Regions from separate parts of the Pseudarthrobacter sp. MOO13 genome, predicted to be linked through region 2. Evidence: riboswitches for the same ligand, from Rfam matches in the RefSeq annotation. Region 2 holds a riboswitch; the other holds the start of a gene.
What was found. Region 2 has a riboswitch for glycine ahead of cycA (D-serine/D-alanine/glycine transporter). Riboswitches for the same ligand answer to the same signal wherever they lie in the genome.
Positions count from the first base shown of each region.

Region 1: another riboswitch for glycine. It lies ahead of gcvP (aminomethyl-transferring glycine dehydrogenase); the one in region 2 lies ahead of cycA (D-serine/D-alanine/glycine transporter).

Region 1 is NZ_CM177848.1:3,314,069-3,329,175, forward strand. Features, by position in the region: gene gcvP (aminomethyl-transferring glycine dehydrogenase) at 1-1,756, opposite strand, end outside; glycine riboswitch at 1,946-2,042, opposite strand; gene AC4EEO_RS15130 (TetR/AcrR family transcriptional regulator) at 2,152-2,688, opposite strand; gene AC4EEO_RS15135 (MFS transporter) at 2,772-4,331, shown strand; gene AC4EEO_RS15140 (Dps family protein) at 4,407-4,886, opposite strand; gene AC4EEO_RS15145 (APC family permease) at 5,108-6,664, shown strand; gene AC4EEO_RS15150 (DUF4193 domain-containing protein) at 6,819-7,121, opposite strand; gene AC4EEO_RS15155 (hypothetical protein) at 7,227-7,418, opposite strand; gene AC4EEO_RS15160 (LacI family DNA-binding transcriptional regulator) at 7,498-8,520, opposite strand; gene araA (L-arabinose isomerase) at 8,525-10,045, opposite strand; gene AC4EEO_RS15170 (L-ribulose-5-phosphate 4-epimerase) at 10,072-10,800, opposite strand; gene araB (ribulokinase) at 10,797-12,545, opposite strand; gene chvE (multiple monosaccharide ABC transporter substrate-binding protein) at 12,815-13,942, shown strand; gene mmsA (multiple monosaccharide ABC transporter ATP-binding protein) at 14,042-15,107, shown strand, end outside.
Region 2 is NZ_CM177848.1:3,661,801-3,676,907, forward strand. Features, by position in the region: gene AC4EEO_RS16740 (DUF445 domain-containing protein) at 1-346, shown strand, start outside; gene AC4EEO_RS16745 (HNH endonuclease signature motif containing protein) at 539-2,104, shown strand; gene AC4EEO_RS16750 (LamB/YcsF family protein) at 2,278-3,027, opposite strand; gene AC4EEO_RS16755 (hypothetical protein) at 3,011-3,814, opposite strand; gene cycA (D-serine/D-alanine/glycine transporter) at 3,893-5,419, opposite strand; glycine riboswitch at 5,468-5,563, opposite strand; glycine riboswitch at 5,564-5,662, opposite strand; glycine riboswitch at 5,953-6,053, shown strand; gene gcvP (aminomethyl-transferring glycine dehydrogenase) at 6,213-9,095, shown strand; gene gcvT (glycine cleavage system aminomethyltransferase GcvT) at 9,101-10,249, shown strand; gene gcvH (glycine cleavage system protein GcvH) at 10,497-10,880, shown strand; gene glyA (serine hydroxymethyltransferase) at 10,877-12,199, shown strand; gene lipA (lipoyl synthase) at 12,273-13,286, shown strand; gene AC4EEO_RS16790 (MFS transporter) at 13,356-14,666, shown strand; gene AC4EEO_RS16795 (glycoside hydrolase family 65 protein) at 14,728-15,107, opposite strand, start outside.

The DNA of each region.
Region 1 (15,107 bases), 350 kb from region 2:
GCTCGCCGCGGGATTGGTGGTAGCCGCGGATCGCGAGCAACCCGGCGAGCTCGCCCTGGGAGCCCGCGTTGGGCTGGATGGACACCTGGTCATACCCGGTGATCTCGGCCAGGTCCGCTACCAGGCCGGCGATGAGTTCGCGCCAGCCCTCGGTCTGGGAGTCCGGGGCGAACGGGTGGATCGAGGCGAACTCCGGCCAGGAAATGGCCTCCATCTCAGCCGTCGCGTTCAACTTCATCGTGCACGAACCCAACGGAATCATCGTCCGGTCCAGCGCCAGGTCACGGTCCGAGAGCTTCCGGATGTAACGCAGCAGCTGGGTTTCAGACCGGTGCGTGTTGAACACCGGATGCTGCAGGTAGGCCGAGGAACGCTCGACGCCGGCCTCCAGCCCAAAGCCCTGGCCCTCGCTGTGTCCCTCGGCAACCGGGGCGCCGAAGACGTCGGCGACCTGCGCGACGATGGCCGGCGTCGTGGTTTCGTCGAGGGAGATGCCTACGGTGTCGGCGTCGATGGGCCGCAGGTTGATGCCGCGGGCCTCGGCGTCGGAAATCACTGCTGACGCACGGCCGGCAACACGGACCGTCAGGGTGTCGAAGAAGGAAGTGTGCAGGACATCCAGGCCGGCGGCCTTGAGCGCCGCGGCGAGGGTACGGGCGTGGCCATGCGTCGTTTCCGCGATCGCCTTCAGCCCGTCCGGGCCGTGGTATACCGCGTACATGGACGCAACGATGGCCAGCAGCGCCTGGGCGGTGCAGATGTTGGACGTGGCCTTCTCGCGGCGGATGTGCTGCTCGCGGGTCTGCAAAGCCAGGCGGTAAGCGGGAACGCCGGCGTCGTCCTTGGACACCCCAACCAGGCGGCCGGGCAGGGAACGTTCCAGGCCCTTGCGGACAGCCATGTAGGCGGCGTGCGGCCCCCCAAAGAACAACGGCACACCAAAGCGCTGGGCCGAGCCAACGGCAATGTCCGCGCCCTGCTCGCCCGGAGGTGTGATCAGTGTCAGGGCCAGCAGGTCCGCAGCCACCGTAACCAGCGCGCCGCGGTCCTTGGCAGCGGTAATGACGGCGGACTGGTCCCACACCCGGCCGGAGGCGCCGGGCTGCTGCAGCACGACGCCATTGATGGCACCCTCCGGCAGGCCCTTGGACAGGTCCGCGACCTCCACCTCGAAGCCCAGCGCCTCGGCGCGACCCTGCACGATGGCGATGGTCTGCGGAAGAACGTCGATGTCCAGGACCGTCTTGCCGTCCTTCGCTCCCGCGGACTTGTTGGCGCGGCGCATCAGGAGCACGGCCTCGGCCACGGCGGTGGCTTCATCCAGCAGCGAGGCGTTGGCGATGGGCAGTCCCACCAGGTCCTGCACCATGGTCTGGAAGTTCAGCAGTGCCTCGAGCCGGCCCTGCGAGATTTCCGGCTGGTACGGGGTGTAGGCGGTGTACCAGGCCGGGGATTCCAGGATGTTGCGGCGGATCACCGGCGGCGTCACGGTGTCGTAGTAGCCCTGGCCGATCATCTGGACTGCCGTCTTGTTCTTGGCGGCAAGCTTCCGCAGTTCCGTGAGGACTTCAACCTCGCTGAGGGCGTCCTGCAGACGAAGGGCAGATTCCTGACGGATGACCTTGGGGACGGCGGTGTCAACCAGTGAGTCGACAGTGTCGTAGCCAACGGCTTTGAGCATGGTATCGACGTCGGCCTGGCGGCGCGCACCGATATGGCGGTCGACGAAAGTGGTGGAGGCTGGGCTAACCGGCACGAAGGAACTCCATTTACTCAGGCGGCGCAGGGTACGCCACAGCGATTCGGGTTCCTCCCCGCTCTGTATTGGACCTGAGAGTTTCCGCGGTGCCTGCCTGGCAGGACCCGCTTGCACCGTCGGTGAGCACACCGGCTCCGAATCCCCGATTGGGGGTCATGGGAACCGCCTGCTGCTTTCCAGAGGCGCCTCGCCGCGGCGGTACGGGGGCCTGCGAGATTCCTGGGGAGGATTTGCTCCTACGGCGCCTGCCTGTACACCGGCAGAACTCTCCCGCCGCAGATCAAAGGCTATTCACTTGTAAACCAGCCATGTGCTGGATCATGCGGGCCGGTGACAGCCCTCACAACATTCCATTGTCCTATGCCGCAACCCTTCCCGGCAAATGGCGGAGGCTACCTGCGAAGCCGCTCAAGGGCCGCCAGGAGTTCCTCCACGTCAGCCGCCGCTCCCCCTTGCGGCGCCGGACCCACGGACAACATGGCGTTGAAATACAGCCCGTCCCCCATATACAAGACCGCTTTGGCCAGCCCCGGCCCCACGTCGGCCGCGATCTCGTCCAGCCACCGCTGCTGGATGGCCGCGAAACGGCGCCGCGTTTCCTGGTGCGCCACTTCCGCCAGCCTGGTGGCGGCAACGATGGCCCGGTCCAGCGGAGTGTCCGCCCAGACGGAGGAGCGGATGAAGTAGGCCGCCGCCCCCTCGGCGGCCGCGGCCATGGCGTCGGCGTCCTCTTTGGCCAGCCCGTCCAGGCGGTCCAGCAGCACTTCGATGAGCGCTTCCTTGTTGGGGAAGTGGTACAGCAGTCCCCCCTTGGACACGCCTGCCTTTTTGGCCACCGCGTCGAGCGTGGCCGCCCGCTCCCCCACGTCGATCAAGAGGGTTTCGAAGGCGTCAAGGACCGCATCACGGGCTACAGGCTTTCGGGGCATGCTTCCCATCATGCCTTCCGCCGGCGTCGAAAAGGGAAACGGCAAGGTTTTAAACTGTACCGTCTGGACGGTATAGTTATTTTATGACGACTTCCCCTTCGACCTCGGCGCCTGCACGCAGCGGCGGAGCGGCCGGGCGGTCCCCGCGGCGCGACTGGCTCGCACTGGGGCTGCTGATGTTCCCGGTACTGCTCGTCGCCGTGGACAATACCGCCCTGACATTCGCCCTGCCCGCCATCACCCGCGCCCTGGAACCCTCCGGCGTGCACGTGTTGTGGATTATTGACGCTTATCCACTGGTATTGGCCGGTCTCCTGGTATCGATGGGAAGCCTTGGCGACAGGATTGGGCGGCGCCGGTTGCTCATTATCGGCAGCACGGGCTTTGCCGGATTGTCCGCCGCAACGGCTTTTGCGCCCTCCGCGGAGTGGCTGATCGCCGGACGGGCCGCACTGGGGTTCTTCGGGGCGATGCTGATGCCCTCCACCTTGTCGCTGATCCGCAACATCTTCCCGGAGCCCAACCGCCGGCGGATGGCCGTCGCCATCTGGGCTGCCGGATTCTCCGGCGGCGCAGCCTTGGGGCCGATCTTCGGCGGCTGGCTGGTGGAGCATTTCTGGTGGGGCGCCGTGTTCCTGGTGGCGGTGCCCCTGATGGTTCCCCTGCTGGCACTGGGCCGGACTTTGATCCCGGAATCCAAGGACCCGTCGCCGGGAAGAGTGGACGTCCCGAGCATCCTGTTGTCCATGCTGGTGATGGTCCCCATGGTCTACGGCATCAAGGATGTTGCCACCGAAGGTCCGGGCCTGGCGGGCCTTAGCAGCATGGCGTTCGGCCTGGCGATGGGCGTGGTGTTCGTGCGGCGCCAGCACCGCCTGGAACACCCCCTGCTGGATATGTCGCTGTTCCGGAACCGGGTGTTCAGCATGGCCATCAGCGCCAACATCCTGGCCCTGTTTTCCTTCAACGGCTTCATCCTGTTCCTTGCCCAGCACCTCCAGCTCCTTGAGGGCCTGAGCCCGTCAGCGGCGGGCGTGGCGATGATTCCGGCGCTGGCAGCCACGGTGGCGGCCGGCTTGGTGGTGGTGCCGCTGGTTCGCAAGGTCCGCCCTGGGTACGTGGTAGCGGCGGGGCTGGCGTTCAGCGCCACGGGATACACCCTGGTGGCGTTTGGAAACCACGACGGCGGACCCGCGCTGCTGCTGGCAGCGCTCCTGGTCCTGGCGATGGGCGTGGGGACGGCGGAGACCATTTCGAATGACCTCATCCTCGGCTCCGCGCCGCCGGAAAAGTCAGGGGCCGCCGCGGCGATCTCCGAAACCGGCTACGAGGTGGGCTCACTGCTGGGGACGGCCGTCCTTGGCTCCATCCTGACGGCCTCCTACCAGCACAACCTGCGCCTCCCGGCCGGATTGGATGGCATGCTCCCGGGCGCCTCGTTGCACAACGCGGGGGAAACGCTGGCCGGCGCCATGGAAGCGGCCGCCGTCCTGCCCGGTCCGCTGGCGGACGCGGTCCGGGACGCTGCGGCGGCGGCGTTCGATTCCGGCGTGCACATCACGGCGGCAATTGGGCTGGTACTGATGGCGACGGCGGCAGTCCTCGCCGCCGTCGTGCTGCGGAAGGTACCCAAGGCCACCTGACCGCACGGGGACCGCAAAGGGCGCCCGGCGCCGGATGAGTTCCGGTACCGGGCGCCCTCGTGCGGGACGCTCGGCCTACTTGGAGTCGGCAGTGGTCACCTTGGCGGTTGGCTTCATGTTTTCAGCCTGCACCATCCAGGCAAACTGCTCGAGCCGGGCGATGAACTCGTGCAAAAGGTCCGCGGAGGTGGGATCTTCCTCATCCACCTCGTCGTGGACCTTGCGCATGGTGCCCACAGCGGCTTCCATGGCGGCAACGATCCGCTCAATGGCGTCCGCAGTGCTGATCAGCCCGTCAGGGAACTGGGCCAGGCTGGTGGTTTCGGCAACGGTGGAGCTGCGGCCGTCCGGGAGGGCGTGCAGGGCGCGCATCCGCTCGGCAGTATCGTCGGCGAACTGGCGGGCAGCGTCAACAATCTCATCGAGCTGGAGGTGCAGGTCGCGGAAGTTGGTGCCCACGATGTTCCAGTGCGCCTGCTTGCCCTGGATGTGGAGTTCGATCAGGTCGGCCAGGACTGCCTGCAGGTTGTTGGTCAGTGTCGGTGAAGCTTTCATGCATCCTCCTCAAGTGGTCCAATATGGCTGACGCTACCAGCCGTGGGCTGCCCCGCGGCCGGCAATCCGGAAATTTCTCAGTGAGCTTACTAATTGAGGAAATCAGTCATATACGAATGTGGTTCATATTGCGTCTTGCATCACAGGGCCGGCACCCTCATACTAAATGAACGCCATTCATATAGTGACCTCCGTCTCACAGCCTTTCAGAAAGTGGTGCCATGACAGAGACAATCCGCACCAGTACCTCCAAATCCGGCCCCCACGCCCACGCACCGTCCACGGGCGGCGTCAGCGCCAAGGGACTCAAGGGCGGGCAGCTCGGCCTGCTGGCCGTCGTCGTCCTGGGCATCTCAACCATTGCCCCCGCCTACACGCTTACCAGCGCACTTGGACCCACCGTCAACGAAGCCGGGCTCCAACTGCCAGTCATCTTCCTGATCGGTTTCATCCCCATGATCCTGGTCTCGCTCGCCTACCGGGAACTCAACGCCGATTCCCCGGACAGCGGCACCACCTTTACCTGGGTCACCAAAGCGTTCGGCCCCTGGATCGGCTGGATGGGTGGCTGGGGCCTGCTCGCCGCCAACATCATCGTGCTGTCCAACCTGGCCGGCGTCGCCGTCGACTTCTTCTATCTCTTCCTGTCCCAGGTCACAGGCTCCGCCGAGCTGGCAGACCTGGCGGACAACAAGGCGCTCAACGTCGTCACGTGCTTCGTGTTCGTGGCACTGGCCGTCTGGGTCAGCTACCGCGGCATGCACACCACCAAAATGGTGCAGTACAGCCTGGTGGGATTCCAGCTGCTGGTGCTGGGCCTCTTCGTCGCCATGGCATTCGCCAACTGGTCCACCTCGGAGACCGCCATCCCGTTCAGCTGGGACTGGTTCGACGTCACCAAAATCGAGACCTTCGGCCAGGTTGCCGCCGGCATCTCCCTGTCGATCTTCGTGTACTGGGGCTGGGACGTCTGCCTGACGGTCAATGAGGAAACCGCCAACGGCAAAAAGACCGCCGGCGTGGCAGGCACCCTCACCGCGGTCATCGTCCTGGCCATCTACCTCCTGGTCAGCATCGCCACCATGATGTTCGCCGGCGTGGGAGATACCGGCAACGGCTTGAACAACGCCGAGAACCACGAGAACATCTTCACGGCGCTGGCCTCTCCCATCATGGGCCCGTTCGCCATCCTGATGTCCCTGGCGGTGCTCTCCAGCTCGGCTGCTTCCCTGCAGTCCACGTTCATGTCACCGTCCCGCAGCCTGCTGGCGATGGCCCACTACGGCGCCCTGCCGGAACCCTTCAGCCGGATCAGCCGGAAGTTCGCAACGCCGGGCTTCGCCACCATTGCGGCCGGCGTCGTCTCCGCCGGGTTCTACGCGGTGATGCATGTGGTCAGCGACAACGTCCTGAACGACACCATCCTGGCGCTGGGCCTGATGATCTGCTTCTACTACGGCCTCACCGCACTGGCCTGCACCTGGTATTTCCGGCACAGCCTGTTCAACAGTGTGCGCCACTTCGTGTTCAGGCTGGTCTGCCCGGTGGTGGGCGGCGTGGGGTTGTTCGTGGTCTTCGTCCAGACCGCCGTGGACAGCCTGGCGCCCGAGTTCGGCAGCGGTTCCGAGGTCTTCGGCGTGGGCCTGGTGTTCATCCTGGGCGTAGGCATCCTGGCCCTGGGCGCCGTCGTCATGCTGGTCATGTCCCGCACGCACCCGGGCTTCTTCCGCGGCGAAACGCTCAAGAAGGATACGCCCGCCCTGGTAGTCCCGGAATAGGGCGAAGCGTTCACGAAAAGGTGCCGTGCCCCCAACCGGGCACGGCACCTTTTCCGTTGTCACGGAGGGGTATTTTGGTAACGACGGCGGCCGGAGACACAGCAGCGCCGGCCGCCCCGGAGGGGCAACCGGCGCCGGGAAGAACGGGTGGGGCTCAGCCTTCGCAGTCGCGGCAGTACTTCAGGCCGTCCTTTTCGCGGGCCACCTGTGACCGGTGGCGGACCAGGAAGCAGGACGAGCAGGTGAACTCGTCGGACTGCTCGGGAACCACAATGACGGTGAGTTCCTCGTTGGACAGATCGGCGCCGGGGAGGTCGATGCCTTCAGCGGTGTCATTCTCGTCGACATCGATGACTGCGGTCTGCGCGTTGCCGCTCCGGGACGCCTGGAGGGCCTCCAGGGAGTCAGCGGGAGACTCCTCTTCCTGCTTGCGTGGAGCATCGTAATCGGTAGCCATTAGCATGTTCACTTTCGTTGCTGCACAGCGCCATTTCAGGCACCTCAGTGAAGCAGTTTAGGGCATCATCCGGGCCCCGGCGCAATAGTGTGGCCAAGCAGACATTCAGTTGCCGCCGGACACCCTTCCCAGGTGTTCGGAGCGGGCATGGTCGGCGCCGACGGAGACTCCACTCAAGGCGGGAAGCCACCCCCACCGGGTGGCATCGGCCATGGCGCCGGCGGCCTCGGACTCTGATTCGCAGGTAAAGGTAGCAATGGCCCAGTCGCGGAGCCGGGTGAGCAAGGTAGCCATCATGCCTGAAACCTACGCAGCAATTGTTGTGGCCACGTTTCGCGGCGGTCTCCCCCGGATTAATTCCAGCCTTCCTGCTGCTTCAGCAGGGCGGGGCCGTGCTGCTGCGCAGGATGAGCTCAGGTTCCACCACCAGCGTCCTGGGCCCTTCCGCACCGCCGAGTACCCCGAGCATCATGTCCATGCAGCGCCGGCCCAGTTCTTCGAAGTCCTGCCGGACCACGGTCAGCGGAGGGCTGAAGTATGCCGATTCGGGCTGGTCGTCGAAGCCCACCAGGGAAACGTCCGTCGGCACATCCAAGCCTGCTTCGTTCAGGGCGCGCAGGATCCCCAATGCCATCTGGTCGTTGCCCACGAAGAGGGCCGTGGCGCGCCGGTCAGCAGCCAGCCGACGGCCAACGGCGTAGCCGCTGCCCGCACTCCAGTCTCCCTCGACCAGGAGATCCGCCTCGAGCCCGGCGGCTTCCAGGGCGGAACGCCAGCCGTCGGACCGCGCCACGGCGTCAATCCAGTCCTGCGGCCCGGCGACATGCCCGATCCGGCGGTGGCCCTGCGCTATGAGGTGCCGGACGGCCAGTTCGGCTCCCTTGCGCTGGTCCACCCGGACACCGCCAACGGCGTCATTCCCGTCGGACCCCACGGCCACTACCGGCACTCCGATAGCGAGTTCCGCCAAGGCCGCCAACGTGGCCAGGTGCGGAACAATCACGACTATCCCGTCCACCGCTTGGTCCAGGAAGTGCCTGACCGCGTCCAGGATGGTGTCCCTGGCGACTTCCCGCAGCGCAGCGACGCTGACAAAATATCCCGCGTCCCGCGCGGCCCGTTCAACTCCCAGCAAGGTGTTGGCCGGGCCGTACTGCGACAACTCGCTGCCCAGGACGCCGATGGTCTGCGAGCGCCGGGTGACCAGGCTGCGTGCTGCTGTATTGCGGCGGTAGCCGAGTTCGGCAATCGCCGCTTCCACCTTGTGCCGGGTCTCCTTGCTGACGTTGGGGTGCTTGTTGACCACCCGCGAGACGGTTTGGTGCGAGACCCCGGCCAGCCCCGCCACGTCCTCAAGCCTTGGCAGCCGCCGCCGGGGCCGGTAGCCGGGCTGCGCCACGGAATCAGATCCCGCCGGCGAGTTTGTAGTAGGCGGCGTTCCAGTTCAGGTCCTTCTTGAACTGGCGGATGGTGGTGCCCTCGTCGATGGTCAGGAGTTCGGTCTTGGCGATCTCGGCGAAGTCCTCGAACACCTCCATGCCCACCTGGGTGGAGAGCACGGTGTGGTGGGCGGCGCCGGCCGTGAGCCAGGCGGCGGCGGACGTGGCGAAGTCCGGCTTCGGCTGCCAGAGCGCGCGGGCCACGGGGAGGTTGGGCAGCGGCTGGTCCAGGGGAACCACGTCGACGGCGTTGGCCACCAGGCGGAAGCGGTCCCGCATGTCGGACAGGGCGAGGACGACGCCCGGGGAGGCATCGGCGTCGAACACCAGCCGGACCGGGTCCTCTTTGCCGCCGATGCCCAGCGGGTGGATTTCCAGGCGCGGCTTCGACGCCGTGAGCGAGGGGCAGACCTCCAGCATGTGGGCGCCCAGGATCTTCTCCGCGCCCGGTTCCAGGTGGTACGTGTAGTCCTCCATCAGGGAGGCGCCGCCGGGCAGGCCGGCACCCATCACCTTCGCGGCGCGCACCAGGATGGCGGTCTTCCAGTCGCCTTCGGCGCCAAAGCCGTACCCGGCGGCCATGAGCCGCTGCACGGCGAGGCCGGGAAGCTGGCGGAGGGCCCCCAGGTCTTCGAAGGAGGTGGTAAACGCGGCGGAGCCATTGGCTTCGAGGAAGCTGCGCAGGCCCAGCTCGATCCGGGCGCCGTACCGCAGCGATTCATGCCTGGCCGCGCCTGCGCGGAGCTCCGGCACCACGTCGTACAGGTCCTCGTACTCGGCCACCAGGGCGTCGACGTCGGCCTCCGCCGCGCCGTGCACGGCGTCCGCGAGCTCATTGACGGACCACGTGTTCACCGCGACGCCGAAGCGCAGCTCGGCCTCGGTCTTGTCACCTTCGGTGACGGCGACGTTGCGCATGTTGTCGCCGAAGCGGGTCAGCTTCAGGGTGCGGACGGCGGCCCAGCCGGCGGCCGCGCGCTGCCAGGAACCCACCTGGCGTGCCACCTCGGGGTTGGAGACGTGCCCGACGACGGTCTTCCGGGCGATGCCGAGGCGGGACTGGATGTACCCGAACTCCCGGTCGCCGTGCGCGGCTTGGTTCAGGTTCATGAAGTCGAAGTCGATGTCCGCCCAGGGCAGGTCGCGGTTGGCCTGGGTGTGCAGGTGCAGCAGTGGCTTGCGCAGCAGGTCCAGGCCGGAGATCCACATCTTGGCAGGGCTGAAGGTGTGCATCCAGGCCGTCACGCCGATGACTGAGTCATCGGCGTTCGCTTCCAGCGCGGTCCGGCGGATGGCATCCGAATCGGTCAGGACCGGCTTCCAGACGATCTTTACCGGGACGGCGGAATTGGCGTTCAGCTGGTTCGCAATCTCCTGGGACTGGGCGGCCACCTGTTTGAGGACTTCCTCCCCGTAGAGGTGCTGGCTGCCGGTGAGGAACCAGACCTCGTAGCCGTCCAGGGTGGTGTTTGCTGCGGTGTTCATGCGTACTCCTGATAAAGGTTTGGGGATTACTGCCCGTAGACGTTTTGGTAGCGGGCGTAGAGCGAGTCGATATGGCCTGCGTCGATCGGGAGGGGTTCACCCAGCTGCCGCGAGATATGGACAGTGCGGGCCACTTCCTCGCACATCACGGCGGCCTTCACGGCGGAACGGGCATCCTTGCCGATGGTGAAAGGGCCGTGGTTCTGCATCAGGACCGCCGGTGAGTTCGAGTTTTTCAGGGTCTCCACAATGCCGTGGCCGATCGAATCGTCGCCGATCAGCGCGAACGGGCCCACCGGGATGGAACCGCCGAACTCATCCCCCATCATGGTGAGCACACAGGGGATGGCCTCACCCCGTGCGGCCCACGCGGTGGCATAGGTGGAGTGCGTGTGCACCACCCCGCCCACCTCGGGCATGTGCCGGTACACATAGGCGTGCGCGGCGGTGTCGGACGACGGCGAGAGCGGCGGGTTGCCCCAATCGACCGTGCCGCCGCCACCAACATTGGTGCCCCTCACCGGCGTGCCGTGCAGGTCGGTCACGACCATTTGCTCCGGGGTCAGTTCCTGGTAGCTGACGCCGGACGGCTTGATGACCATCAGGTCGGTGCCGGGCACCCGGGCCGAGACGTTGCCCGCAGTCCACACCACCAGTTCGTACCGCGTCAACTCAGCGTGCAGGGCGCATACGTCTTCCCGGATCCGGGCGATGGTTTCCAGGATTGCGGCTTCGGTTCCCTGCCGGACGCTCATGCGGACACCTCCACGACAGCGTGGACGGCGGACTCGGTACCGGGCAGCACCGTACTGGCAGCCCGTCGCTGGATGGCCTTAAGCCGGTGCATCACGTCGTTGCTGCCCCGGCCAAAGTAATCATGGAGGGTTTTGTACTCCTGGAAGAGTTCCTCGTATGCGGCCACGTTTTCCGGGATTGGAGTGTAGACCTCCCCGGGTTCGGCGCCCATGGCCGCTGCGGCCTGGCGGATATCCGCATAGTGGCCGGCCGCGACGGCGGCGTGGATCGCCGACCCCAGGGCCGGGCCCTGTTCCGAGCCGATAGTGGAAAGCTGCAGGCCGGTGGCATCTGCGTAGATCTGCATCAGGAGCCTGTTCTTGAGCAGGCCGCCGGCCACGATGAATTCCTTGACCGGAACCCCGGCGTCGCGGAAGGCGTCCACGATGGTGCGGGTTCCAAAGGCTGTGGCTTCCAGAAGCGCCCGGTAGGTGTCCTCGGGCCTGGTGGCGAGCGTCTGGCCCACCACGATGCCGGAGAGCTCGTGGTCCACCAGGACCGACCGGTTGCCGGAATGCCAGTCCAGGGCTATCAGCCCGTGCTCCCCGATGGCCTGCCGCGAGGCCAGTTCGGTGAGGTATTCGTGGATCCCCAGACCGGCAGCTTCGGCCGCCTGGTGGTATTCGGGCGGGACTCCGTATTTCGTGAACCAGCCGAAGATGTCTCCCACGCCCGACTGGCCCGCCTCGTAGCCCCACAGGCCGGGAACGATGCCGCCGTCAACGGCCCCGCACATTCCCGGCACTTCACGCAGTTCCGTGCCGTTCATGACGTGGCAGGTGGAGGTGCCCATGATGGCCACCAGCTGGCCCGGTTCCACCGCCTTCGCTGCCGGGGCCGTCACATGCGCGTCAACGTTTCCCACCGCCACGGCGATGCCCTCCGGCAAACCGGTCCAGGCTGCGGCCTCCGCGGTCAGTGTGCCGGCGGCGTCACCCAGCCGACCGATGGTGTGCTCGAGTTTGGAGCTGACGAAGTCCTTGAACTCCGGGTTCAGGGCAGCGAGGAAGTCCCCCGAGGGGTAGCGCCCGTCCTGGTAGATGCCCTTGTAGCCGGCCGTGCAGGCATTGCGGACATACCTGCCGCACAGCTGCCACACGATCCAGTCCGCCGCCTCCACCCAGCGGTCCATTGCGGCGTAGGCTTCGGGGTCCTCTTCCAACAGCTGCAGCCCCTTGGCGAATTCCCACTCCGAGGAAATCAGCCCCCCATACCTGGGAAGCCAGTCCTCGCCGCGTTCGGCGGCGAGCCGGTTGATCCGGTCGGCCTGCCCCTGCGCCGCGTGGTGGCGCCACAACTTCACGTACGCGTGCGGCCGGTTGGCATAGCCCGGCAGTTCGTTCAGTGGGGTGCCGTCGGCCATGACAGGCACCATGGTGCAGGCGGTGAAGTCCGTGGCAATACCGACGACGGCCGCCGGGTCGATCCCGGCGTCGGCCACCGCTGCCGGGACGGCAGTGCGAAGCACCTCCCGGTAGTCGTTGGGCACCTGGAGCGCCCATTCCCCGGGAAGCCGGGCCCCGTCGTCGCCCGCTGTGTCACGTGGCAGGACGTCGGTGACCACGGCGTGCGGATACGCATGGACCGCGCTGCCGAGCTCCTTCCCGTCGCGGACACGCACCACCACGGCACGGCCGGAAAGTGTTCCGTAATCCACGCCGACGACGCAGAGGTCAGGGTTGGAACTGAAGGATGTATCTGGCATTCGGTTGCCTCCGCCCGGGAGGCAGGGGCCTCATTGCCGGGGTTGTCTAGGGGTCACGGTCGAGCTAAGCGCTGCAGCAAGTGTGAACGCTAACAAAGCAGAAGTCAATGAAATTGAAGCAGGTTCATGCACTTGATAGCGGCCTCTTGTTAGCGTTCACAAATCAGTCTATATTGAACCGACACATCAACAATGTGGCCAGGACCAGGGAGCATCGCTGCTGCCTCGTCCAATAACACTTCGCGGCAGTGCTGCCGCGGAAGGAGAAAATGGTGAGAATCAAAAAAATCGTGGGCGCGGTGGCCCTTGTCCTCGCGCTGACGGTGGGCGCCACCGGTTGCGGCTCACGTGGCGCGGCAACCGAATCCAGCGGCGCGGCGAAGCCCGCCGACTCGCTGGTTGGGATCTCGATGCCCACGCAGACATCCGAGCGTTGGATTGCCGATGGCGCCAACGTCGAGAAGTCGCTCAAGGACCTTGGCTACAAGACAGACCTCCAGTTCGCCAATGACGACATCCCAACCCAGGTCTCGCAGATCGAAAACATGCTGACCAAGGGCGCCAAGGCGCTGATCATCGCCGCCATTGACGGCACCACCCTGACCGATGTCCTGGCCAAGGCCAAGGAGCAGAACGTCAAAGTGATCGCGTACGACCGCCTCATCAACGGCACCCCGAACGTGGACTACTACACCACGTTCGACAACTACACGGTCGGCGTCCAGCAGGCCACCTCGCTGCTGACCGGCTTGGGACTTCTTGACGCCAGTGGCAAGAAAGTGGACGACAAGGGTCCGTTCAACGTCGAACTCTTCGCCGGAAGCCCTGACGACAACAACGCCAACTTCTTCTGGACCGGCGCCATGGACACCCTCAAGCCGTACATGGATGCCGGCACCTTGAAGGTCCCCAGCGGCCAGACCAAGTTTGAACAGGCCGCGATCCTCCGCTGGCAAGCACCCGTGGCGCAGAAGCGCATGGAGGATATCCTCACGTCCGCCTACAGCTCAGGTACCAAGCTGAACGGCGTCCTGTCCCCCTATGACGGACTGTCCATCGGCATCATCTCCGCCCTCACCAGCACCGGCGGCTACGCCAAGGGAAGCCTGCCGGTCGTCACGGGCCAGGATGCCGAGAAGGGCTCCGTGAAGTCCATCGTTGCCGGCGAGCAGTACTCCACCATCTTCAAGGACACCCGGCAGCTCGGCGCCCAGGCGGTCAAGATGGTGGACGCCGTCCTCAAGGGCCAGGAACCGGAAACCAATGACACCAAGACCTACAACAACAAGGTCAAGGTTGTCCCGGCTTACCTGCTGAAGTCCGTGATCATCACCAAGGACAACTACAAGAAGGAACTGATCGACTCGGGTTACTACACCGACGCCGACGTCAAGTAGACAGCCGGGGGCTGCGGCCGGCCGTCCGGCCGCAGCCCCTCCCGCAACCTCCTGCAGCAGCAGGAAGGCCAAGATTCGACCAGTCAGTGGGAATTGACGATGAACACACCCATTCTTCAAATGCGAGGAATCACCAAGACGTTCCCGGGCGTGAAGGCGCTGCAGGATGTCACCCTTGATGTGAACCGTGGAGAAGTCCATGCCATCTGCGGTGAGAACGGCGCCGGCAAATCAACGCTCATGAAGGTGTTGTCCGGCGTATACGCGCACAACACGTTCGACGGGGAAATCCTGTTCGAAAACGAACCCTGCAATTTCGCCAGCATCTCGGACAGCGAGAAGCGGGGCATCGTGATCATCCACCAGGAACTCGCGCTGAGCCCGTACCTTTCCATCGCCGAGAACATCTACCTCGGCAACGAACAGGCCACCAAGGGATGGGTGGACTGGCGGAAGACCAACCTGGAGGCAGCAAAACTGCTGGCCCGCGTGGGACTCGATGAAAACCCCGTCACCCCGGTACAGCACATCAGCGTGGGCAAGCAGCAACTCGTGGAAATCGCCAAAGCGCTGTCCAAGGAAGTGAAGCTGCTCATCCTGGACGAGCCCACGGCCGCCCTCAACGATGAGGACTCCGGCCACCTGCTGGACCTGATCCTCCACTTGAAGGGCCAAGGCGTCACCAGCATCATCATCAGCCATAAGCTCAACGAGATCCGCAAGGTGGCAGACGCTGTCACCATCATCCGAGATGGCAAGACCATTGAGACCCTTCGGCTCGATGAAGGCCAGATCACCCAGGAGCGGATCATCCGTGGCATGGTGGGCCGCGACCTTGAGAGCCTCTACCCGGAACGCGAGCCGAACATCGGCGCGGAAGTCCTCCGGATCGAAGACTGGTCCGTCCGCCACCCGCAGGACCACGCCCGCATGGTAGTCAGCAACGCCAACCTGCACGTCAGGAAGGGCGAAGTCGTGGGCCTTGCCGGGCTCATGGGCGCCGGCCGGACGGAACTGGCCATGAGCGTGTTTGGCCGCACTTACGGCACGGCCACCTCAGGCAAGGTTTACAAGTACGGCGAGGAGATCAATACGTCCACCGTCTCGGACGCGATCAGGCACGGCATTGCCTACGCCACGGAGGACCGCAAGCACTACGGCCTGA
Region 2 (15,107 bases):
CAAGAATGCGCTGCTCGGTGCCGTGGACGATCCCGACAGCGAGCTCACCATCAAGTTCAAGGCCGCTGTGCGGGATTTCGGGACCAGGCTGGTGGGCGACCCCGAACTGGCGGGGAAGGTCAACGCCTGGATCGGGGACGCCGCGGCCTACTTGGTAAAGACTTACCGCTCGGACATCGCCGGGGTCATCACGGACACGGTGGCCCGTTGGGATGCCGAGGAGACCTCGCAGAAGATCGAACTGCAGGTGGGCAAGGACCTGCAGTTCATCCGCATCAACGGCACGGTGGTGGGCTCCCTGGCGGGGCTTGCGATCTTCACCGTGGCGCAACTCATCTTTGGCTAGCGTTCGCTCCCGCAGGTCCCGGGTGCGTTTGGCGCGTACGACGGCGGGATGAGGCTCGCACGCTCACGGCACCTTGGTTGCGCCACGAGGGCGTCCGGCCCGGTTTGGCTTGAGCGGGTGCTTGGCGACAGGGCCTGGGGGCAGGACTGGTCGGCGGGCATAAATGTCAGTGCCCCGTTGGATGATGTGTTTATGGGAATCGGTGCGGATCTGGCGGTGGTGATGGAGGGTGTTTCTGCCTCTGTTGCTGCGCTGGATGCACTGATTTTGAGGGATGTTTCCCTCGCTGCCGGTATCGGTGTTGGCGCTGATGTGGATGTGTTGCAGCGGCGGTATGAGTCATGCTTGGGGCGGCTGGAGGTGGTGGCCCGGTTGGAGGCCCAGCTGGCGGCGGTGAAGGCGCGGGATGTGGCGGATGCCGTTGAGATCCAGCGTGCTCTGCTTCCGCCGGACGCCCCGGTGGAGGAGCGCACGTTCGCGGAGATGTCCGTGGTGGAGGAGATCGCCGGGATCCTCACCATCAGTTCGGGGGTTTCCGGGGCGCTGGTGGAGCAGTCCCGCCGGGTCTGCTCCCTGCCCCCTGTGGTCGAGGCCCTGTCCACGGGTGCGGTGTCCTGGCAGCACGCCCGGATCGTCGCGGACGAAACCGAAGGCCTCACCCCTGCAGGGGCGGCCGGGTTGGTGGCGCACTTCTTCGACCCCGACGCACCCAACCCCGCTCGCGCCGCGCCCGGTGACCTTGTCCCGTCCCGGTTCCGGGCGAAGGTCCGGGCCTGGCGGGAACGCCACCACCCCGAAACCCTGGAAAAACGCCACGCCAAGGGGGTGGCGGACCGGCGGATGGACTACGCCCCGGACCACGACGGGATGGCCTGGCTCTCCCTCTACCTGCCCGGGGACACCGCGTGCGCGATCTGGAACCGCAGCACCGCCACCGCCCGCGGCCTCCAAACCCCCGACGAGCCCCGCACCCTCACCCAGCTCCGCGCCGACGTCGCCGCGTCACTGCTCCTCGGCACCGGAAACGCGACAGCCCCGGGTGAAGCTTCCGCAGATGCCCGTGCTATCGGCAAGATCCCCACGCCGCGGGCGGATGTCCTGGTCACGGTCCCGGTGTTCTCGCTGCTGGGCCTCACGGAGGACCCGGCCGTGCTGGACGGGTTCGGGCCGGTCCCGGCATCCATGGCGCGAAAGCTCGTCGCCGGCGGGGCGGAATCGTTCTACCGGGTCCTGGTCGACCCCCGCGACGGGGCACCCCTGGAAATCGGCCGCACCCGCTACCGGCTCCCGGAGACCATCAAACAATGGCTCCGGCTGCGGGACACCACATGCACCTTCCCCGGCTGCACCAACCACACCCCCGACAACGACACCGACCACCTCAACCCCTGGCACCACGGCGGCACCACTGGAACCCACAACCTGGCCCAACTCTGCCCCCGACACCACCGCCTCAAACACCACAGCACCTGGAACCCCGACCCAGCCACCAAAAACAAACCACCCGGCTGGACCTCACCCACCGGCCGACACTACAAACCCGAACAACACGACCCCCAACCAACCCACTGGCCACCAGGAACCCTGCCGGCCAGAACTCATGCAATACCCATCCAATTCCACGGCGAACAGGCAGGCATGGAAGACCTCCCGCCATGGGAACCGGACGACGCCAACCTCATAGACCTCAGTGACCTGTCACCGGAAGACCCGCTCTGGGCAGAGTTCTTCGAAACGCCGTTTGCCCTGTCGGAGTGACGCCGGTCAGCTGAAGTGACACTGGGGCGACCCCGGTTCAGCGGATGCGACGCTGGGGGGACCTCGGTTCGGTCAGAGTGACGCCGGTCAGCTGAAGTGGCACTGGTGCCGATTCCGGTCAGCTGCGGTGCCGCTGGAGCAGCTAAGCCGGCATGCCCTACGGCTGCAGGCTCCTAGGCGAAGGACTCCAGCCCGACGCCGGCTGCCTCAAGCCCTGCCCTGATCCGGGCCGCCATCTCTACGGCGTCAGGAGTCCCACCGTGAATGCACAGGGAGTCCGGCCGGACCGCAATGACAGTTCCGTCCGCGGCCGCCACTTCGCCTCGCGTAGCCAGGCGAACAGCCCGTTCGACTACCGCATCGACGTCGTACAGGACGGCATCGTCCTCGGAAAGCGGCACCAGGCTGCCATCGGCGCGGTAGGCACGGTCGGCGAAGGCCTCGACGAACACCGGGTGCCCCGCTTCCTTGGCCTGCTTGAGCAGCTCCGAGCCGGGGAAGCCCAGGATGGGCAGGCCGGGATCGTAGGCGTTGACGGCCGCCACCACGGCGGAGGCTTGCTCGGCGTCATGGATCACCGCTTCATACAGGGCTCCGTGAGGCTTGACGTAGTCCACAGAGGCACCCACCGCATGCGCTACGCCGTCGAGCGCCCCCAGTTGGTACAGCACGTCACCGAAGAGCTCATCAAAACTCATGTCCAGCGCGCGGCGGCCGTAGCCGGCCAGATCGCGGTAGCCGAGTTGGGCCCCGACGGTGACATCCAGTTCGTAGGCGGCCCTGCAGCTGTCCAGCATGGTGATGGGGTCACCGGCGTGGAGGCCGCACGCCACGTTTACGCTGGTGGCCATCTGGAACATCGCCGGATCGCCTCCTGCCGTCCAGGAGCCGAATGATTGCCCTACGTCAGCGTTGAGATCCAAGTGTGTTGCCTTCCAGCGTCAGGTTGTCCGGCGCGGCAGCGGCGGTCAGCTCGCCGGGAATGGTGTCCGGCATCGGCCCAAAAGCCTCGCGGGCGTTCCTGGCCACTGCGCGGCCCATCATGAGGTTACCGGCTCCACCCACAACAGCCCCTATCCCGAAGGGCAGGGCGCGGCCAAATAACGCAGTGCCCTGCCGCTTCAGGAGGTTCTTCAGGAAGGCCGACTGGATCCGCTTACGGACGCTCCCGAATCCCGGCACCACCATCGACTTGGACAGAACGCTCCCCCAGGCATTGCCTGCGCTGTTGCCGGCTGCCTGGCCGCTGAGGGTCCCCAGCAGCGCAGTGCCCTCTTCGCCGAGCATGATGGCCATGACCATGGTGCCGGCTTTCTCCGGGTTGGTCAGCCTGATGCCGTGCAGTTCAGCCAGCGACGTTGCGTAAAGGGCCGTGGCTTCCAGGAAGCCAACGGTGGCGGCCGCGGAAAGTCCCAGCGACGCCACGGTTCCAACGCCGGGGACGACGGCGGTGGCACCCACCAGGGCGCCTCCTCCGGCGACAGCCCGGAGGTAGTCGCGTTCCGCGATGTCTGCCAACTGCGCGCCTGTTGCCCGCGGATGCTTCTTCTGGAGCCTCCGGATGTAGCCCACCACCAAAGGCCGCTGGATCTGCACGGCCTTCAGGATCATGTTGTGAACGCCGGGCTTGGGCTTGCCCTGGGCGTCAAACATCGCGTTATGGGCGGTTTCCTGTGCGATACGGAGTGCGGGGTTGCTGCGCCGGGCCATGGTCACCTTCATTCAAATCGACCTGCAGCGCGTGGCTGCCGTGTCATCCCATCCTAAGTGGATAAACACTAAGCATGCTTACACTTTTTGGGCCGGCTCTTCTGCGTCCGCGCGTTCGCCGCGGCGACCGGCGGCCTCGTCGGCCCGAAGCTCGGCCCGGAAGACCTCGAAGCGGGCCAGGTGCGCGGGACGGCGCCGGAGAATGGCCCACGCCACGCCGAGGATGACGAACCAGACGGGAGTCACCAGCAGGGCAGCGAGCGTGTCGGGCTGGGTGGTCAGGGCCCAGAGAACGAAGGCGAAGAACGCGTACACCACCCACACGGCGGGGATGCCACCGGGCATCTTGAACTTCGAGGCCGCGTGCAGGTGCGGGCGGCGACGCCGGAAAGAGATGTAGCTCGCGAGGATGATCGACCAGACAAAGACGAAGCAGACGGCCGACACGGTGGTCACCATTTCAAAGGCCATGCCAACATCCTGGCCCGCATACATGAGTACGACGCCGGACAGCAGCAGGACGCAGGACAGGAACAGCGCGTTGCTGGGCACCTTCCTCGTGGAGAGCCGGCTGAAGACACCGGGGGCGTCGCCTTCCTGGGCCAGGCCGAAGACCATGCGGGACGTGGAGTAGATGCCGGAGTTCGCAGAGGACATCGCCGAAGTGAGGACCACCAGGTTGACCACCGTGGCCGCGGCGCCGAGGCCGGCCAGGGAGAACATCCCGATGAAGGGGCTGTGGCCGGCGGCGAACTGGGTCCACGGGGTGACTGCCATGAGGATGACCAGCGCGCCGACATAGAAGAGCAGCACGCGGACGGGGATGGCGTTGATGGCCCTGGGCAGCGTGCGCTCGGGATTCTTGGCCTCGGCGGCGGTGGTGCCCACCAGTTCGATGCCCACGAAGGCGAATACTGCAATCTGGAATCCGGCCACAAAGCCCATGAACTCATTGGGGAAGAACCCGCCATGGCTCCACAGGTTGGTGAAGCTAGCCGTGCCCGCGTCGCTCTGGAAACCGGTGAAGATCATGAAAAGTCCCACGATGATCAGGGCCGCGATGGCGACGATCTTGATGAGGGCGAACCAGAACTCTGTCTCGCCGAACGCCTTGACCGTGGCGAGGTTCAGCAGCAGCAGGATGCCCACCGTGGCCAGGCCCGGGATCCAAAGCGGCAGCGCCGGCCAAAGTTCTTTTGAGTACCCGGCGATGGCGATGACGTCCGCGATTCCGGTGATCACCCAGCAGAACCAGTACGTCCACCCGGTGAAGAAGCCTGCCCACGGACCCAGGAGGTCGGCGGCGAAATCACTGAAGGACTTGTAGTTCAGGTTGCTCAGCAGCAACTCGCCCATGGCCCGCATGACGAAGAAAAGCATGAAGCCGATGATCATGTACACGAAGATCACGGAAGGTCCGGCGGCGGAAATGGTCTTGCCGGAACCCATGAACAGGCCTGTGCCGATCGCGCCACCAATGGCGATGAGCTGGATATGCCGGTTGGTGAGTTGCCGTTCCAGGTGGGGAGGCCCGCTGCGGGCCGCCGTGGCAGCACCCTGGCCGCGGGCTGGTTCGCTGTTGGACGTGGGGGGATGAATCGCCATGAGGAACTCCATCGATAAAGCGGCTTTTGGAGCCGCAAAGATTTGGTTCCTCCCCGCTCTGTTGTGGACCTGAGAGTTTCCGCAGCCAAAGCCGCTTGCACCGTCGGTGAGCCAAGGTCATGCCCGGCTGCTTTCCAGAGTTGCCTGTCCGCGGCGGTACGTGGGCCTGAGAGTTTCCTGGGGAGGGTTTGCTCCTACGGCGCCTGCTGGGTGTACCCGGCAGGACTCTCCCGCCGCAGGTCGAAGGCGTATTCAGTTGGAGGTCGGCGGCTTTTTGGGCCGCCGCCGGGCATGCACGGGACAGGCGCCGACTGGTAGGCCGCTCCGGATACGCTGAGCCAGCCACCGGCGGCGCCAATCCCGGGTTCAGTGTGGTGTCCGTCACGATCGAATGTCAAACCCCTTCCGACACAAGCGGGGAACGAAGGCGTCACGCGCCCAGTCAAGCCCCTCACCGCACCTGGCCGATTTGCCAATGACGGGTTCGTCCCGATACCTTGTGAGCCGAATCACCCACATTTGAATAAGCCTTTCGAGCTGTGACGGGAGAGTCCTCCCGGCGAATCACCGGGCAGGCGCCGTAGGAGCAAATCCTCCCCAGGAATCTCTCAGGCCCATGTACCGTCACGGCGAGGCGACTCTGGAAAGCAACCAGGCTCCGGCCTGGTTCACCGACGGTGCAAGCGGTCCCCTGCCACCAGCAGGCAACGCGGAATCTCTCAGGTCCAATACAGAGCGGGGAGGAACCCATCCCACGCTGTGCCACCCTGGCCGGCCAGACCTGGAGTTCCTCATGACGATTCAGTCGCTTCCAACATCCTTCGTGGACCGCCATATCGGTGCGCGCCGCCAGGCCGACGTCGACACCATGCTCAAGGCCGTGGGATACGACAGCGTGGACGGCCTGGTTGACGTGGCCGTCCCCGCGTCCATCCGGCAGGAAACTGCGCTCAAGCTGACCGACGCCCTCAGCGAGGTTGAAGTCCTCACGGAACTGCGGAAGCTTGCCGCGAAGAACAAGACTGCCGTCCAGATGATCGGCCAGGGTTACTACGACACCGTGACGCCGCCGGTGATCCGCCGCAACATCCTGGAATCCCCGGCCTGGTACACCGCCTACACGCCCTACCAGCCGGAAATCTCGCAGGGCCGGCTTGAGGCGCTGCTGAACTTCCAGACCATGGTGCAGGACCTGACGGCGCTCCCGATAGCCAACGCTTCCTTGCTGGATGAAGCCACCGCCGTGGCCGAGGCCGTGCTCCTGATGCGCCGCGCCAACAAGTCCGCGGCAGCCAAGGACGGCAAGACTGTCCTGGACATCGACGTACTTCCGCAGACCATCGCTATTGTCAGGGGCCGTGCGGAGGCGCTGGGCTTCGAGGTGGAGGTCGCGGACCTGTCCAAGGGCCTGCCCGAGGGCGACATCAATGGCGTCGTGCTGCAGCAGCCCGGGGTCTCCGGCCGGGTGTGGGACCAATCCGCCGTGATCACCGCTGCCAAGGACCGGGGCGCGCTGGTCACGGTGGCTGCGGACCTGCTGGCCCTGACCCTGATTACCCCTCCGGGCGAGCAGGGCGCGGACATTGCTGTCGGCTCGGCCCAGCGTTTTGGTGTGCCGTTGTTCTTTGGGGGGCCGCACGCCGCCTACATGGCCGTCCGAAAGGGCCTGGAACGTTCCCTGCCCGGCCGCCTGGTTGGGGTGTCCAAGGACGATGCCGGCGTTCCCGCTTACCGCCTGGCTTTGCAGACCCGCGAGCAGCACATCCGCCGCGAGAAGGCCACATCCAACATCTGCACCGCCCAGGCGCTGCTGGCCATCGTGTCCTCCTTCTACGCCGTTTACCACGGCCCCGACGGCCTGAAGGCGATCGCAGAGACCGTCCACCACAAGGCCAGGGTCCTGGCAACAGCACTCACGTCACTGGGCCGCGAACTGGTCACGGACTCCTTCTTCGACACCCTCACCGTCCGCGTTCCGGGCAAGGCCGCCAAGGTGATCACCGCCGCTGAAGCCCGCGGCATCAACCTGCGCTTCATCGATCCGGACACGGTGGGCGTCTCCGTTGATGAGACGACGACGGCGGCAACACTTTCCGCCGTCGCCGTCGCCTTTGGCGCCGGTCCGGTGGGTGACGCCCAGGGATTCGAACTGCCCGACACTATTTTGCGTTCCTCGGCCTACCTGCAGCACCCGGTCTTCAACACGCACCGGTCTGAAACCCAGCTGCTGCGTTACATCCGCAAGCTCTCGGACCGTGACCTGGCGCTGGACCGCACCATGATCCCGCTGGGTTCATGCACCATGAAGCTGAACGCCACGGCCGAGATGGAAGCCATTTCCTGGCCGGAGTTCGCCTCGATCCACCCGTTCGCCCCGGACTCCCAGACCGAAGGCTGGCGCGAACTCATCGCCGGCCTGGTAGCGGACCTCGCCGAGATCACCGGGTATGACCAGGTGTCCATCCAGCCCAACGCGGGCTCCCAGGGCGAGCTCGCCGGGTTGCTCGCGATCCGCGGCTACCACCAATCCCGCGGCGAGCAGCAGCGCACCGTCTGCCTGATCCCAGCCTCGGCGCACGGCACCAACGCCGCCTCCGCCGTCCTCGCGGGCATGAAGGTGGTCGTGGTTGCCACCGCCGCTGACGGGACGATCGACCACGACGACCTGACGGCCAAGATCGAGGCCAACAAGGACGTCCTCTCGGCCATCATGATCACCTACCCCTCCACCCACGGCGTGTACGACTCCGATGTCCGCGAAGTCTGTGACGCTGTGCATGCTGCCGGCGGCCAGGTCTACATCGACGGGGCCAACCTCAACGCACTTGTAGGGCTGGCCCAGCCGGGCCAGTTCGGCGGGGACGTGTCCCACCTGAACCTGCACAAGACCTTCTGCATCCCGCACGGCGGCGGGGGACCCGGCGTCGGGCCCGTTGCCGCCAAGGCGCACCTGGCACCGTTCATGCCGGGCGACGCGAACAAGGCGGCGCACGAGCCCGGGCACGGGGTGGCGATCTCGGCGTCCCGGTTCGGTTCGGCCGGCGTGCTGCCGATTTCGTGGGCGTACGTGAAGCTGATGGGCGGTGAGGGCCTGACCGAGGCCACCAAGTCCGCGCTGCTGGCGGCCAACTACGTCGCGTCCCGCCTGAACGAGTACTTCCCGGTCCTCTACACCGGTGAAGGCGGGCTGGTGGCGCACGAATGCATCCTGGACCTGCGCGAACTCACCGCGAAGACGGGAGTCACGGCCGAGGACGTGGCCAAGCGGCTGATCGACTTCGGTTTCCACGCCCCCACCCTTTCGTTCCCCGTCGCGGGCACGCTGATGGTGGAGCCCACCGAGTCCGAGGACCTGGCCGAGATCGACCGCTTCATCGAGGCCATGATCACCATTCATGGCGAGATCCAGCAGGTGGCCAACGGCGACATCACCCTGGAGGCATCCCCGGTGCGCAACGCACCCCACACTGCGGCCGCCGTCGTCAGCTCTGACTGGGACCGCGCCTACCCGCGGGAGCAGGCGGCCTTCCCCGTTGCCTCGCTCCGCCAGGACAAGTACTTCCCACCCGTCGGCCGGATCGACGGCGCCGCCGGCGACCGGAACCTGGTCTGCTCCTGCCCGCCCCTCGAAGCGTTCGAGACTTCGACAAGCTCAATCACCGGATTGGAAGACTGATTCCCATGACCGAGAACTACACCGCTCTTTTCGAGCAGCACAAGAAGGCCGGGGCCTCGTTCACGGACTTCGGCGGCTGGCAGATGCCGCTCAAGTACGAGTCTGAACTCGCGGAACACCACGCTGTCCGCAAGGCCGCCGGGCTGTTCGACCTCTCCCACATGGGAGAAGTCTGGGTCACCGGCCCCGACGCCGCCGCGTTCCTGGACTACGCCCTGGTGGGCAAGATCTCCGCGGTCGCCATCGGCAAGGCAAAGTACTCGCTGATCTGCAACGAAGACGGCGGCATCATCGACGACCTCATCACCTACCGCCGGCCATCCCCCGAAGAGGGCGTTGACAGGTACCTGGTGGTGCCCAACGCGGGCAACGCCGCAGTGGTGGCCAAGGAACTCCTGGAACGCTCCGCCGCCTTCGACGTCACTGTGGAGGACGCCTCCGCCAACACCTCGCTGATCGCCGTCCAGGGACCGAATTCCGAAGCGATCCTCCTGACGCTGGTCCCGGCCGAACAGCACGCACTGCTCACCGGGCTCAAGTACTACGCCGCCGTGGAGGTGGGCATCGCCGTCAACGGCACGGTCCAAGACCTGCTCGTGGCCCGGACCGGCTACACCGGCGAGGACGGGTTCGAGATCTACGTTCCCAACCTGGACGCGCCCGCGCTGTGGGAGGCACTGCTCCAGGCCGGCGAAGGCTCCGGCCTGGTGCCCGCCGGCCTCGCCGCCCGCGACTCGCTACGCCTCGAAGCCGGGATGCCGCTCTACGGCAACGAACTCTCCCGCTACGTCAACGCTTACGCGGCAGGCCTGGGCCCCGTGGTGTCGCTGGCCAAGGAAGGCGACTTCGTGGGCAAGGACGCCCTGGCAGCCATCAAGGCCGCCGGAGTCGGATCAACCATCGGGCAGAAGTTGGTGGGCCTCAAGGGTGCCGGACGCCGCGCCGGCCGCGCCCATTACCCCGTCCTTAAGGACGGCACCCTGGTGGGCGAAGTAACCTCCGGCCAGCCCTCCCCCACCCTCGGATACCCCATCGCCATGGCCTACGTCGAGGTCGAATTTGCTGAAGTCGGCACCGTCCTTGACATCGACCTCCGCGGAAAGCCCGAGCGCTTCGAAGTGGTCCCCCTCCCGTTTTACAGGCGCCAGAAGTAGCTTCCGGGGCTGGGTTCGGCCCGGGGGGCCGCACCCGCAGGACCCAACGCCCGCTCACTTGTTGCGGGAATCAACCCAACGCCCGCTCACTTCTTGCGGGAATCAACCCAACGCCCGCTCACTTCTTGCGGGAATCAACCCAACGCCCGCTCACTTGTTGCGGGAATCAACCCAACGCCCGCTCACTTGTTGCGGGAATCAACCCAACGCTTTCTCACTTTCTCAACACGAACCCAAGGAAACACACATGGCAAAAGTTGTAGCTGAACTGAAATACTCCGCCGAGCACGAATGGGTTGCTGTGGACGGATCCGGGCCTGCGGGGATCGGGATTTCCGCCGTGGCGGCCGACGCCCTGGGCGACATCGTGTACGTGGACCTGCCTGAGGTCGGCTCCATCGTCACGGCCGGCGAAACCTGCGGCGAGGTGGAATCCACCAAGTCCGTCTCCGACCTCTACGCCCCGGTCACCGGCGAGGTCACCGAGATCAACGACGGCGTGGTCTCGGACCCCGCCCTGATCAACAGCGATCCCTACGGTGCAGGCTGGCTCTTCAAGGTGTCCGTCACCGAGGAAGGCCCGCTCATGTCCGCCGAGGAATACGCCGCAGCAAACGGCGGCGAGCTGTGAGCGCCCCGGCAGAAGTGGGCGCCTTCGAGCAGGTGGCCTCCCCCAGCCTGAACGCCGACCTGTCCGTCCTGGACCCTGAGGTTGCCGCCAGGATCGACGACGAGCTTGGCCGCCAGCGCGACGGCCTGGAAATGATCGCCTCCGAGAACCACACGGCCGCCGCCGTCATGCAGGCCCAAGGCTCAGTCCTGACCAACAAGTACGCTGAGGGCTACCCGGGCAAGCGCTACTACGGCGGCTGCGAACACGTCGACGTGATCGAGCAACTGGCGATCGACCGGGTGAAGGCCCTGTTCGGCGCGGAATACGCCAACGTCCAGCCGCACTCCGGAGCCCAAGCCAACGCCTCCGTGATGCACGCCCTGATCAAGCCCGGCGACACCATCATGGGCCTGAACCTGGCGCACGGCGGCCACCTCACGCACGGCATGCGCATCAACTTCTCCGGCAAGCTCTACAACGTGGTGCCGTACCAGGTCCGGGAGGACACCCACACCATCGACATGGCCGAGGTGGAACGCCTGGCCCGGGAGCACAAGCCGCAGCTCATCGTGGCCGGCTGGTCCGCCTACGCCCGCCAGCTGGATTTCGCCGAGTTCCGCCGGATCGCCGATTCCGTGGGCGCGTACCTGATGGTGGACATGGCGCACTTCGCCGGGCTGGTCGCAGCAGGCCTTCACCCGAGCCCGGTGCCGCACGCGCACGTCACCACCTCCACCACGCACAAGACCCTCGCCGGTCCGCGCGGCGGGATCATCCTGAGCAACGACGCCGACATCGCCAAGAAGATCAACTCGGCAGTGTTCCCGGGACAGCAGGGCGGCCCGCTGGAACACGTCATCGCCGGCAAGGCGGTGGCCTTCAAGATCGCCGCCACCGAAGAGTTCCGCGAACGCCAGGAACGTGTGCTCGCCGGCGCGCGCCTGCTGGCAGAACGCCTGGTCCAGCCGGACGTCACCGCAAAGGGCATCAGTGTGGTCTCCGGCGGCACCGACGTGCACCTGGTCCTCGTCGACCTGCGCAACTGCGAACTTGACGGACAGCAGGCCGAGGACCGGCTCGCCGCGATCGACATCACCGTCAACCGCAACGCCGTGCCCTTCGACCCGCGCCCGCCCATGGTCACCTCAGGCCTGCGCATCGGCACCCCGGCGCTGGCCACCCGCGGGTTCGACGAGGACGCCTTCCGGGAGGTTGCGGACATCATCGCCGAGGCATTGACGGCCGACGCCGGCGCGGACCTTTCCGGGCTCCGTCACCGCGTCGAGGCCCTGGCCAAAGCCCACCCGCTCTACCCAGGCATCGCACCCCTGTCCTGACCCTGGTTCCGACAGGCTCAGCAAACGGTCGTTGAGCCTGTCGGCCCCCCTTCGAGCAAACAAAGGAACAACGATGACATTGGCACCTGAAGGCCGGAAGATGCTGCGGATCGAGCAGCGCAATGCTGCCGTTCCGGTGGAGCGGAAGCCGGAATGGATCAAAGCCAAGGTCCAGATGGGCCCGGAGTTCGTCGGGCTGAAGAACCTGGTCAAAAAGGAAGGCCTGCACACCGTCTGTGAAGAGGCCGGCTGCCCGAACATCTTCGAATGCTGGGAAGACAAGGAAGCGACCTTCCTGATCGGCGGGTCCGAATGCACCCGCCGCTGCGACTTCTGCCAGATCGACACCGGCAAACCCTCCCCCGTGGACATGTTCGAACCCACCAAGGTGGCCCGCTCCGTCCAGTCCATGCAACTGCGCTACGCCACCGTCACCGGGGTGGCCCGCGACGACCTCGAAGACGAAGGCGTCTGGCTCTACGCCGAAACCGTCCGCAAGATCCACGAACTGAACCCCGGCACCGGCGTGGAACTGCTCATCCCCGACTTCTCCGGCAACCCCGACCACATCAAAGCGATCTGCGACTCCGCCCCCGAAGTCTTCGCCCACAACGTCGAAACCGTGCCCCGGATCTTCAAACGCATCCGGCCCGCGTTCCGCTACGACCGCTCCCTGGACGTCATCACCCAGGGCCGCAACCTGGGCATGGTCACCAAATCCAACCTCATCCTGGGCATGGGAGAAACCCGCGAGGAAATCTCCGAAGCCCTCCGCGACCTGCACGAGGCCGGCTGCGACCTGATCACCATCACCCAATACCTCCGCCCCTCCGAACGCCACCTCCCCGTGGACCGCTGGGTCAAACCCCAGGAATTCGTCGACCTCCAGCACGAAGCCCAGGACATCGGCTTCCTCGGCGTCATGTCCGGCCCCCTGGTCCGCTCCTCCTACCGCGCCGGCCGCCTCTGGGCCACCGCCATGCGCAAAAAAGGCCGCGACATCCCCGCCGAACTCGCCCACATCGCCGACGGCATCCAAGACTCCGGCACCACCCGCCAGGAAGCCAGCACCCTCCTGGCCGGATAATCCGGAACGGGGTTCCGGCCGGGCCGCCCAGGGTGGTCGTGCCGGCCGGAAGGCCCCTAAACTTGGCCTATGCCCACGCCCAAAGCTTTGCGGCCGTTTGCCCATCGCGAGTACCGTGTGCTGATTGCGGCCCTGGCCATCTCGATTTTCGGGTCCGGGATGTGGGCCGTGGCCATGGTCTACCAGGTGATCCACCTGGGTGGCGGCCCATTGGACCTCTCCCTGGTGGCAGCGGCGGGCAGCGTTGGCCTGGTGGCCTTCGTCCTGGCCGGCGGGATCGCGGCCGACCGGGTCCCCCAGCGCCGCCTCATCATCGCCGTGGAAGGCGCCAACCTTGCCGTGATCGCCGCCATCAGCGGGCTGGCGATCGCCGGTTGGCTGGAATTGTGGCACGTGGCGGTGGGCGCGTTCGTGCTGGGGGTGGGTGCGGCGTTCTTCTTCCCGGCGTACTCGGCCATCCTGCCGCGCATCCTGCCACCGGAAGACCTGCTGGCGGCCAACGGCATGGAAGGGTCCATGCGGCCGGTTTTGCAACAGGCGGCCGGGCCCGCGGCGGCAGGCGTCCTGGTGGCAGCGCTCTCGCCGTCGCACGCAGTAACCGCGGTTGCCGGTTGCCACTTCGCGGCTTTCGTCATCCTGAACTTCCTGCGCCCCCAGGAACGCCCGGACACCCGCGGCGAAGGCGGGGAAGCGGCGGAAGGCGCGGAACGCCGTCGGCAATCCTTCATCCGGGACTTGCGTGAGGGCGTCAGCTACACCGTGCGCACCCCTTGGCTCCTGTGGACACTCCTGTGGGCCTGCATCTCGGTGCTGTTCCTGATCGGCCCCATCGAGGTGCTGCTCCCGTTTGTGGTCCGCGACCAGCTCGGCGGGGATTCAAGCGCGTTCGGGTTCCTGCTCGCCATCATGGGCGTCGGCGCTGCCCTGGGCTCGCTGCTCACCGCGTCCTTCCGGCTGCCGCGGCGGTACCTCACGGTCATGATGGTGTCCTGGGGTGCCGGCAGCCTCCCCCTGGTCGCGATCGGCGTGATGGACAACTTCTGGGCGGTCGGGGCGGCCCTCTTCGTGTTCGGTGCCACCGGCAGCGTCGGCATGGTCATCTGGGGCACCCTGCTCCAGAGACGCGTGCCGCCGCACCTGCTGGGAAGGATTTCCAGCCTGGACTTTTTTGTGTCGCTGGCCCTGATGCCGGTCTCCATGGCGCTGGCAGGACCGGCGGCGGAGGTACTGCCCATCTGGCTGATCTTCCTCGTGGCCGGCGGCGTGTGCCCCGTCGTGGGGGTGGTGGCCATGGCAGCCGCCAACATGTCCCGCGATGAACGCGCGCATCCGCTGGACGCGGCACTCCAGGTGGAACGGGCGACGACGGCAGGAGACTAGGGCGGCGGGCGCACCACCGTCTCCTCCCGCCGTCGGACCCACCCGGGTGCCCGGCAGGGGCCTAGCTGTGGCCGCGGACCACCGGGATGCTCGCCGTCGGAAGGCCGCTGGGGAAGACCGTCGGTTCAGGAATGGCCACCGGCTCCAGCGGGACCTGCACGCCCTGCGCCGCTGCGAGGACCCGCTGGCCCCGGACGTCAATTTCCAGGGGTTCACCTTCCTGCACGGTGAGAGTGATGGAACCGGACGCGAGCTGGACCAGCAACAGCCGGCCTCTGACCTTCAGGTGGAAGGCCAGCGAATCCCACTCCGCGGGCAGGCGCGGATCGAAGAACGGGACCGGCCCTTGGTCCCGCAAGCCTGCGAAGCCGCACACCAGGGAGGACCACACGCCGCCGGTGGAGGCGATGTGGACGCCGTCGATCGTATTGCCGTGGGTGT